Regions from separate parts of the Hydrogenophaga sp. GW101-3F08 genome, predicted to be linked through region 1. Evidence: predicted binding sites of a transcription regulator. Region 1 holds the regulator's gene; the other holds the start of a gene.
The links. Region 1 encodes sigma-54, which starts transcription at its own class of promoters, with help from an activator protein. Its sites were predicted from a motif close to TGGCANGNAANCTGCTTT; they were not measured.
Positions count from the first base shown of each region.

Region 2: AC07YZ_RS20280 (pilin) is a predicted target of sigma-54. The motif match lies at 2,163-2,180, and genes of this name have one in related genera.

Region 1 is NZ_JBWKZP010000003.1:402,147-407,403, forward strand. It holds gene AC07YZ_RS11330 (THUMP domain-containing class I SAM-dependent RNA methyltransferase) at 1-836, opposite strand, end outside; gene rpoN (RNA polymerase factor sigma-54) at 849-2,513, opposite strand; gene lptB (LPS export ABC transporter ATP-binding protein) at 2,621-3,370, opposite strand; gene lptA (lipopolysaccharide transport periplasmic protein LptA) at 3,403-4,047, opposite strand; gene AC07YZ_RS11350 (thiol:disulfide interchange protein DsbA/DsbL) at 4,187-4,822, opposite strand; gene AC07YZ_RS11355 (SPOR domain-containing protein) at 4,912-5,257, opposite strand, start outside.
Region 2 is NZ_JBWKZP010000009.1:83,034-88,290, reverse strand. It holds gene tfpZ (TfpX/TfpZ family type IV pilin accessory protein) at 1-670, opposite strand, end outside; gene AC07YZ_RS20285 (pilin) at 736-1,314, opposite strand; gene AC07YZ_RS20280 (pilin) at 1,544-2,119, opposite strand; gene AC07YZ_RS20275 (3',5'-cyclic-nucleotide phosphodiesterase) at 2,305-3,108, opposite strand; gene AC07YZ_RS20270 (CHASE2 domain-containing protein) at 3,149-5,257, opposite strand, start outside.

The DNA of each region.
Region 1 (5,257 bases):
TCGACCATGCGGAACGACACGTCGCTGCCGAAGACGATGGGCGCGTGGCCCGCCGGCCACTCGCGCTGCTGGCGCGCGGCATCGTCCCGGATGGCCTGCCACACGTGGGCCTGGAACGGCAGCATCTTTTCAAACGCGAAACGGCGCAGCAGGCCGGGCGGAATGTTCAGTGCAATCTGCGCGGCTTCGATCACCACCGTGCCACTGCCGCAGCAGGGGTCGTAGAGCGGGGGAATGTCGTCGAGCGGCTGGTCGGCGCAGGCGTCCCAGCCGGTGGCGGCGATCATGGCGGCGGCCAGGGTTTCCTTCAGCGGCGCGTCGCCCTTGTCTTCGCGCCAGCCGCGCTTGAACAGCGGCTCACCCGAGGTGTCGATGTAGAGCGTGACGCTGTCGGTGGTGAGGTGGGCGTAGATGCGCACGTCGGGCCAGGTGGTGTCCACGCTGGGGCGCTCGCCGCGCTTGGCACGGAAGCGGTCGCAGATGGCGTCCTTGATCTTGAGCGCGGCAAAGTTGAGCGAGGTCAGCGGGCTGTGCTGCGCGGTGATCTCGACCTTGATGGTCTGCGCCGGGGTGAACCAGATTTCCCAGGCCACGTCGCCCGCGGCGTTGTACAGGTCGTTCTCGTTGCGGTACTCGCCGTGCCAGAGCTGCACCAGCACGCGCTGCGTCAGGCGGCTGTGCAGGTTCAGGCGCATGGCGTCGCGCCACGATGCCCGCACCCCCACGCCGCCACGCGCCTTGAAGGCCAGCGGCTCGTTGGTGATGCGCTGCACCTCGGCGGCGAGGAAGTCCTCGACGCCGGCGGCGCAGGGAAGAAAGAGTTGGAGTTGGTTCACGGCAGGGGGTGTTCAGAGCGCTTTGCGCAGGTTCGCTGGCGCGATGCGCAAGGCCTCACGGTACTTGGCCACGGTGCGGCGCGCGCACTCGATGCCCTGCTCGCGCAGCAGGTCGGAGAGCTGGTTGTCCGACAGCGGCTTGCCCGGCTCTTCGGAGGCGATGAATTGCTTGAGCAGCGCGCGCACCGCAGTGCTCGATGCGTTGCCGCCGGTTTCGGTGCCCAGGCTGGAGCCGAAGAAATACTTCAGTTCGTAGGTGCCGAAGGGCGTGGCCATGTATTTGGCGGTGGTCACGCGGCTGATGGTGGACTCGTGCAGGCCGAGTTCGTCGGCGATCTCGCGCAGCACCAGCGGGCGCATGGCGAGTTCGCCGTGCATGAAGAAGTTGCGCTGGCGCTCGACGATGGCGCTGGAGACGCGCAGGATGGTGTCGAAGCGCTGCTGGATGTTCTTGATGAACCAGCGGGCTTCCTGCAGCCGCTGCTGCATGGCGGCGTGGCCGGCTTCGCCGCCGTTGTCGCGTCCGCCCCGGTTCTGCCGCATGGCATTGGCGTACACGTCGTGCACGCGCAGGCGCGGCATGACCTCGGCGTTGAGCTGGACCTTGAAGCCGCGCCCGGCGCGGGTGACGATGACGTCGGGCACGACCACGTTGCGCTCGACATCGACGAAGCGGCGCCCGGGCTTGGGTTCGAGCCGGGCGATCAAGGCCAGGGCGGCGCGCACGGTGGCGTCGTCCAGGCCACACAGGTTGCACAGGCGCTTGATGTCGCGCTTGGCCATGAGCTCCAGCGGCTGGCTGCAGATGGCCAGCGCGGCCCGCGCCTCGGGGCTGTTGCGCAGCTCCAGGATCTGCAGGCGCAGGCATTCGCCCAGGTCGCGCGCGCCCACACCCGAAGGCTCCATGTGTTGCAGCAGCTGCAGCGCCACGCCCAGGCGCTGTTCGAGCGCTTCGAGTTCCTCCAGGTGCTCCTGCGGATCGACCGGCTTGCCCGGCGGGGCCGAGAGCCGCAACCAGGCGCCAGCCAGCTCGGACAGGCGCTCTTCGAGGTAACCGTCGTCGTTGAGCGACTCGATCAGGAAATACAGCGCGGCGCTGTCCTCGTCGCTCAGGCGCAGGCAGCGGGCCTGGTCGTGCAGGTGGTCCTGCAGGCTGACGGGCACGCGCGCGAGGTCGGCTGCGCTGGCGGTTTCGTCGTCGTCGCCCGACGAGTTGTTGTTGCGCGGCGGCGCGTCGCCGCCCCACTCGCTGTCATCGGGCGCCATCTCGACCGTGCCGTCGCCTTCCCAGCTCTCTTCCATCGGCGCGGCGCCATCGAGCCGGCTCTCCAGCGCCTCGCCCTCACCGCCTTCGCCGCCGTCGACCGGCGACACGGTGGACGACGCAGGCGGCAACGGGCCGTCGAATTCGGCGGCCGGGGCCAGGTCGCTGGCAGCCGCCACCGTGGCTTCGGCGATCTGCTCGCCCGCGCTCACCGGCGCGTCGATCTGCTCCAGACCAAACGCCTCGCGTTCGGCGAGCTCCTCGGTGCGCTCCAGAAACGGGTTCTCGTCGAGCATCTGCTCGACCTCCTGCGCCATCTCCAGCGTGGACAGCTGCAGCAGACGGATCGACTGCTGCAGCTGGGGCGTGAGCGCCAGATGCTGGGAGACGCGCAGCGACAGGCCTTGTTTCATGCGTCAGGCCGGCAAAACGGAGGGACAGCGACCCGGCGCGCGGGTCGCGCAGCGGTGCGGGAGCCGGGTCGGGCCGGCGGGCACGAGACACACAGGGGCCTCATGCATCACATCCTGAAATGCTCGCCGAGGTACACCCGGCGCACTTCGGCGTTCTCCACGATCTCGGCCGTGGTGCCGCTGGCGAGCACCTGTCCGTCGCTGATGATGTAGGCGTGATCGCAGATACCCAGGGTCTCGCGCACGTTGTGGTCGGTGATCAGTACCCCGATGCCACGCGATTTCAGGAAGCCAATGATGTGCTGGATCTCGATCACGGCGATCGGATCGATACCGGCAAACGGTTCGTCCAGCAGAATGAAGCGCGGCCGGGTGGCCAGCGCGCGGGCAATCTCCACCCGGCGCCGCTCCCCGCCGGAGAGCGAGGGCGCGGGCGAGTCGCGCAGATGGTCCACCCGCAGGTCCTTGAGCAGCTCGTCCAACCGGTGCGTGATCTCGGTGGCGGACAGGGGTTTGCCGTCCTCGTCGCGCTGCAACTCCAGCACGGCTCGCACGTTCTGCTCCACCGTGAGCTTGCGAAAGATGGAGGCTTCCTGCGGCAGGTAGCCCAGGCCCAGCCGGGCCCGCCGGTGAATGGGCAGCGCCTCGATGCGCTGCCCGTCCAGCAGGATCTCGCCGCCGTCGGCGCGCAACAGCCCCACGATCATGTAGAACGAGGTGGTCTTGCCCGCGCCGTTGGGGCCCAGCAGACCCACCACCTCACCCTTGTCCACCGTGAGTGAAACGCTCTTGACCACCTTGCGGCTGCCGTAGGCCTTCTGCAGTCCGTGCACCTCCAGTTGACTGCGCACGGCCATGGGAGCGGGCACGCTGCCCAAACCTGCTGCGGTCACTTGTTTTTCTCGTTGAGCTGTTCGCTGGGGCGCAATTTGGCCGGATCGGCCGGCGCTGCGGGCTTCGCGGGCGCCTTCTCTTCGTCGGGGATGGGCGTGAGCATGGCGCGCACCCGGCCCGAGGGATTGGCCGCCGTGCGGTTGCTCTCGCCGCCCTTGACGGTGAAGACCTCGGTGCGGCTGTTGTAGGTGATCTGGTTGCCCAGGCTCTCGTCGTTGATCAGGGTCCCGCGGTAGCGGCGCAGCACGGCGCTGCCGGTGAAAACCACCGTCTCGGCCTGGCTGTTGTATTCGATGTGTTCGCCTTCACCCTCGATCCACTCCTCCAGCGCCTCGCGCTTCTGGCGGAAGAAACCGGGCTTGGCCGCGGAGCCGTACAGGTTGCCGAACTGGTTGCCCTGCGGGTCCTGGCGGACATCCATCTTCGTGCCCCGCATCACGATGGTGCCCTTGGTGACGACCACGTTGCCGGTGAACACGCTGCTCTGTCGGGCGTCGTCGTAGCGCAGCGCATCCGCCTCGATGTTCATCGGCTTGTCCTTGTCGGCCAGCTCTGCGTGAGCAGCGGCGACCAACGTCAGGCCAAGGGCCGCGATGATGAAGCGCGAAAGCAATCTGGGGGCAAAGGTGTTTTGAGGCATGGCTTTTCAGGGGCACAAATCTTGCATTCATTGTAGCGGCGCAAACCCCGCCCGCAGGCACCTCACCGGACTTTGTCGCGGCCCGGAAAACACAAGGCCCGCCAGAGGGCGGGCCTTGGTCGTGCCGGCGCCCGGTTCTTCAGGACTTGCGCGCCTGGGCGATCAGGTTGTCCGCGATCAACAGGGTGCGCGGACCCTGGCCACCGATGTAGAAACGGCCCGCCACACCCAGCGCGGGCGTGCCCTCCACCATATAGGCTTCCTGCAAGGCCGTGGCTTCCCTGGACTGCTGGATCGCCGCGCCGTTGTAGATGGCCGCGAACTTGGCCTTGTCGACACCCTGCTTTTCGATCCAGGCGGCGATCGCCGGAGGCGTGGTCAGGGGCAGGCGCTCCTCGTGCATCGCCTGGAACACCTTGCGGTGCAGCTTGTCCACCAGCCCCATGGCCTCCAGCGTGAAATACAGGCGCTGCATGGGGACAAAGTCCGGGCTGAACGCCACCGGCATGCGCCGCACCGTCACGTGGGCCGGCTTCTTGCCGATCCAGTCGTTGAACACGGGTTCAAAGTTGAAGCAGTGGATGCAGCTGTAGGCGAAGAACTCCACCACTTCGACCTGCCCCGGCGGGCTGACCACCGGCGCGGGCTTGCTCAGGCGCTGGTAGTCGGTGCCTTCTTTGAAACCGATGCGCTGGGCCAGCGCGGGACGCAGGGCCCCAGCGGCACTCAAGGCGCCAGCGCTCAACAGGGTGCGGGAAAAAACTCGGCGTTGCATGAAATCGGACTCCTTGTATGGGCTTGGTTGGGGCCGGCCCTGCGGAAAAAAGTTCCGCGGCACCGCCTCGGCTCAGGCGTTCAGCGCGCTCAACGTTGCACGCGCACCAGCGCAGCGGCCACACCATTGGCTTCGAGCTGCTCGCGCGTGGCGTCGGCCATGGCCTTCTGCGCGAACGGCCCCACGCGCACCCGGTACACCTTCTGCCCGGACTGCTCGCGCTCACTGACCTCGGCGGCCATGCCCAGCATGGCCAGCCTGGCGCGCTGCGCATCGGCCTCGTCGGGGTTTCTGAACGCCCCGGCCTGCACGAAATACGTGAAGGGGTCGGCCGTGGCCGGGTTCGGGGCACCGCTGGCGGGAGCCTCTGCGGTGGGCGCGGCGGGCGCACTGTCGGCCTTCGGGCGCGAACGCAGCAGATCCTCGATGGGGTCG
Region 2 (5,257 bases), on a different contig from region 1:
TCATAGCACGAGGGTCCAAATTTTGTTTCTTAAGCAGTTTTTCGGTGTCAAGGCCGGCATCTGGATACTGCTGTATCAACTGCTCTAGCGGCCGTCCTGCCTCTACCGCCAGTACCCGTTCGGACGCACCATAAGGTATCCAGAACTTTGGTCTTTGGCTGGTATCAACGCCGTCGAAGATGGCCGTGGCCAGGGCATTAGATCGCTCATCGCCCGACTCTGGCCGGCGCAGTGCAAGAGTGATCGGTCCAAGCAGCGACAGGTGCCGGAATTCCGGAAGGGCTTCAGACAGCTCGGAAGTGACCACTTCGGCCGAAGTAATGACGCGAAAACGGTCGAATTCGAACACCAAGGCAACTGGCCTGGCCATACTGACCGAGTATATGCCGTAAGCAAGCGCCGACAACTGCAAAACGGCAATGGTCACTATGTCACGTCTCAGATGGGCCCAGCCCTTCTGGCGGTTGAACACGGCAAAAGTCAACAACGGCCCTAGCACCACATCAACCGACATGATAAGAACCAGCAGCTCGCTGCCCCCCGCCATGTAACGGTAGTCGTCCGGATACCACAATCCAAAAACCAGCACGGCCACCAGCGATGCCACTGCCGCCGATGCCAGCAGATGCACCCCCCCGGCACGGAAGCGTTCACGCAGATTTTTCACCATTGACCATTGTTTTGATAGGCGGCTGTACTTCGATCGTCTCTCCGCAGGGCCGCCAACACCAACTGTCAGCGGCATTCCGTGGGCGCGTATTTTGCCGGCAAGGTGCCCAAAGAGCCGACCATGTTTCTCATCGTTGAAAGCGATCGGGTATCGGACTGACAACTCCAGTCGATCGCGCCGGTGATGCCTGCGCCAAAGGAAGCGCCCAATTGTTCCACATCAGAAGATCCAGAGCCGAATTTGACCCACGGTGACAAAATCAACGAGTCACTAGCACCCTGGGTAATGGGACCAACAGTCTCGGCGTACACAATGGTGATCTCGCCCTGTGTGTCGCCCACCGCCTCTTCCATCGATATCCGCGTCACGTACTTGCTGGTCGCACCGACACCATTGGCCTGCTGATTCCAAGCGCGCGCAGCGGTGGCAAGGTCCGTTTGCGTCGCCACCCCGACACCAATCTGGGCTTTTGCATCCGCGGCCAGGACCACACCCTCCGTCACCCGGGCCCTGATGGTGTAGTCCTGATAGGCCGGCAATGCAATCGACGCCAAAATACCGATGATGGCGACCACAATCATCAACTCGATTAGCGTAAAACCGCTCTGGGCACTGGTGTTCATCATGACCTCGACGGAACTCATTAATGGCAGATCACCTACCAGCCGCAGGAGTCATGCCAGGGGCAAACCCCACGAATTTCGTGAACAAAGTCACACCATCAGATGACATTGTTGCCCAATGGGACATTTTTCGGCCTTTCGAAAGCGACTTTTGTCAGAGATCTTTTTACAGAAAGGCAAATAATAAAAAAAGGCGCATGAAGCGCCTCTTTTTATATGTCGCGCCTGCGCGCGACCCCAGCAACCGTTATTAGCGGCATTCGTTCGGGGCGAATTTGGCCTTCAAAGTGCCCACAGTAGCGGCAGCACGGCCACGTGCCGTTGAGGTGGCCTCCGTCGCCGACTGACAGCTCCAGTCAATGGCACCGGTTTCCGCCGCAGCATAGGAAGCGCCCAGTTGCACCTGATCGGTGGAAGCAGAACCGTACTTGATCCAGGGCGACAGAACCAGCGTATCGTCAGTGCCGGTGGTGACCGGGCCAACGAGGGTGGAATAGGTGATCGTGATTTCGCCCGTGGTAGCGGTAACCGCTGCCGCATTTGCGGCTTCGGTCATGAGCACGCTGGTCACGTACTTGCTGGTGGCACCGACGCCACCGGACTGGTCGTTCCAGGTCTGGGTCGTCACGGCCAGATCGGCGGCGGTGGCAGAACCCGTGCCGATTTGCGACTTGGCGTCACCCGCAAGGCTCAGGCCTTCCGTCACGCGGGCGCGAACGGTGTAGTCCTGGTAAGCCGGCAGGGCCACGGCGGCCAGAATACCGATGATGGCCACCACGATCATCAGTTCGATGAGGGTGAAACCTTTTTGCATGGAACGCTTCATGAGTAAAACTCCTATGGGGTTGTGGGAGAACGACGGTACCCGAGCAGCAGAGATCGTGCCAGCCTGAAATGCCCGGCTTTTCGCGGCCTTTTTCACAGCTCGTCGGCAGAAGTGACAATTTGTGCCCGCCGCATCCGGATGTGACTGACATTTTTTGTCACCCCACCCGCAGACGACCGGTTTTGTCACAGCTCGAAGGTCTGTCCGGCGCTGAGCCAGCGGATGTCGTGCCGCACGTCGTCGGGCCGGTTGGGCCTGTCGTCGAAGCGGCGGATCTCTTCCATGATCAGGCCGGTTTCGGCGGGCTTGGTGTGGGTGATGTAGATCGGGTAACGCTGGTTGCGGTCGATCTGGTCGAGCTCTTCGGCCAACGTGCCGGGCGCCAGGTGCAGGCTGCGCCGGGCGAGGTCTTTTTCCCGGTCGCTGAACGCGGTTTCGATGATGAGCAGGGCCATGGGCAGCTGGTTGATGCGCTGCCAGAAGGCGGGGTTGCGCTCGGTGTCGCCGCTGAACACCCAGTGGCCCGAGGCGGTGGCGGCGGCGAAGCCGACCGCGGGCACGGTGTGCACGGCGGGCAACACTTCGATGGCCTTGCCGCCCACCTGCAGCACCTCGCCCACGGTGATGGGCACGAAGCGCATGAGCGGTGTGTCGGCGCTGGGGATGGTGGAGAAGTCGGGCCAGATGAGGTTGTTGAAGATGTGGGCCTTGAGGGCGTCGATGGTGCTCTGCAGGGCGCGCACCTGCAGCGGTTCGGCGCCCGCGGCCAGTCGGCGCGCGGCCACGGCGTCTAGCATGAGCGGCAAGCTGGCCACATGGTCCAGGTGCGAATGGGTGAGCAGCACGTGGTTGACGCGGGCCATTTCGTCCAGGCTGAGGTCGCCCACGCCGGTGCCGGCGTCGACCAGGACGTCGTCGTCGAGCAAAAAGGAGGTGGTGCGGCACCCCTGCGCAATGGCGCCGGAGCACCCCAGAACTCGTACCCTCATCTGCAGATTCGCCTGGTTTCGTGGCCGGCTCAAGCGGCCTCTATTTGGTTTCGAACGTGGTGGCCCCGTCCCAGGCCGGGTCGGGCGGCAACCGCCTCATGGAGGCTACCCGCTGGGCATAGAGCCGGTAAAGGACTTTTTCCGCATTCTGGCGCTGCAGTTGGAGCAAACACGCGTCGCACGCGTCCCAGTCCTGCGCCCGCCAGGTTTGAAGGACCCGGTTCCACAACCGCAGTTCCTCGGCCAGTTTGTCGGAAAGCGTTTCCGGGGTGCCCAGCGGCGTGTAGATGGTCACTGCGGTGGCCCGGCCCTTGACGCGCACGCGGTCCAGCTCCTGCCAGACGAACTGCGGCGCCTGCTCCCGGGTGGCGTCGCTGGCAACGATGTCCACGCCGTAGGTGGGCGACAGACCTTCGAGCCGGGAACCCAGGTTGACCGCGTCGCCCACCACGGTGTAGCTGCGGCGCACGTCCGACCCCATGTCGCCCACGCACATCTGGCCGGTGTTCAGGCCGATGCCCACGCCGATCTGCGGCAGCCCCTGGCGCGCGTGCTCCTGGTTCAGCCGCCGGACGGCCTCGGCCATCTCCAGCGCGGTCTGCACCGCCAGACTGGCATGGTCGGCGGTGTCGACCGGCGCCCCCCAGAACGCCATGACGCAGTCGCCCATGTATTTGTCGATGGTGCCCCGGTGGCTGCGGATGGTGTGGGTGAGGCGGCTGAAGACGGTGTTGAGCAGAGCCTGGAGCCGGGTGGGCTCCAGGGTTTCGGACAGCCGGGTGAAGCCGCGCATGTCGCAGAACATCACGGTGAGCTCGCGCGTGGCGGCGGTCATGCTGTAGCGACTGGGGTCCCGGACCATCTCGTCGACCAGTTCGGGTGGCACGTAGGTGCCAAAGAGCTGGGCGAGCTTGCGCTTGGCACGGCTCTCCACCAGGTAGCCGTAGCTCATGTTGAGCGCGAAGGCCAGGGCGCTCATGACCAGCACGCTGGCCAGCGGCAGCACCAGGCCATGGCCCAGGTAGAGCCAGCCGTTCAGGCCCACCACCGCAGCCACCACACCCAGACTCAGGCCCACCGCGCGCGCGGCGCTGAGCAGCGGCAGCGCCAGGGCGAGCACGAGGCCGGACACCACCAACACCACCAGTTCGTAGCCCAGCGCGTAGTCGGGTTTGACGAGCACCTCGCCATCGAGCAGGTGCGAGATCAGGTTGGCATGGGTCTCCACCCCGGGGTAGGCTTCGCCCACGGGGGTGATGCGCTGGTCCTGCAGCCCCGGCGCGGTGGTGCCCACGAGCACGATCTTGTTGCGCAGCCGCCCCGCTGGCACGCGCCCCGCCAGCACGTCGCTGGCGGACACGTAGGCGAACGAACCCCCTTGTGGCCCACCGCGTCCGCGAAAGGGCACCAGTGCGGCCAATCGATCGTCCACCGGGATGGCCAGCGCGGTGTTCTCATGCACCAGACGCACGCTTTCCAGCGCCTGGTAGTCGCGTGGCAGGAATCGCTCGGCCGGGAAGCCCGGCTCCACCCGTGGCGACCCGAGCAACAACCGGAACATGGCCAGCGACAGCGATTCGTAATAACGCCCGCCGTGTTCGGCCAGCAGAGGCACCGAGCGCACAACGCCGTCGCTGCCGGCCACCGCATTGAAGAAGCCGGCCCGCGGTGCGGCCTGCGCCAGCGGGGCGATGTTGGCGCCGAAGCCGTCCCATCGGGTGGCCAGGATGCTGCGCCCCTGCAGGGCCTCGGGCAACATCACGGGGGCGGGCAGCACGCCGCTGGTGCGGCCGTCCCGGTCGCTGGTGAAGTAGTAGCCGAGCACCACCGGCCGGCCCTTGAGCGAGCGGGCGAATCGGGCGTCGTGGTCCAGCTCGGGCCGCAGACGTTCGATCTGCTCGGCCAACCCCGGCTGACCGGCCAGGGCACCGTCGGCGAGCCGCTGGAGCTGGCGCAGACCGGAACTGTCATCGGCCTCGGCAAACACGGTGTCGAACCCCAGCACGGCGATGCCCTGGTCTTCAAACAGCGTGTCCACCAGCCGGGCCAGGTGGTCACGCGACCACGGCCAGCGCCCCACCTCGGCCAGGCTCTTTTCGTCGATGTCGACGATCACCACCCGGTCGTCGAGCGTGCCGGGCATGGTGGC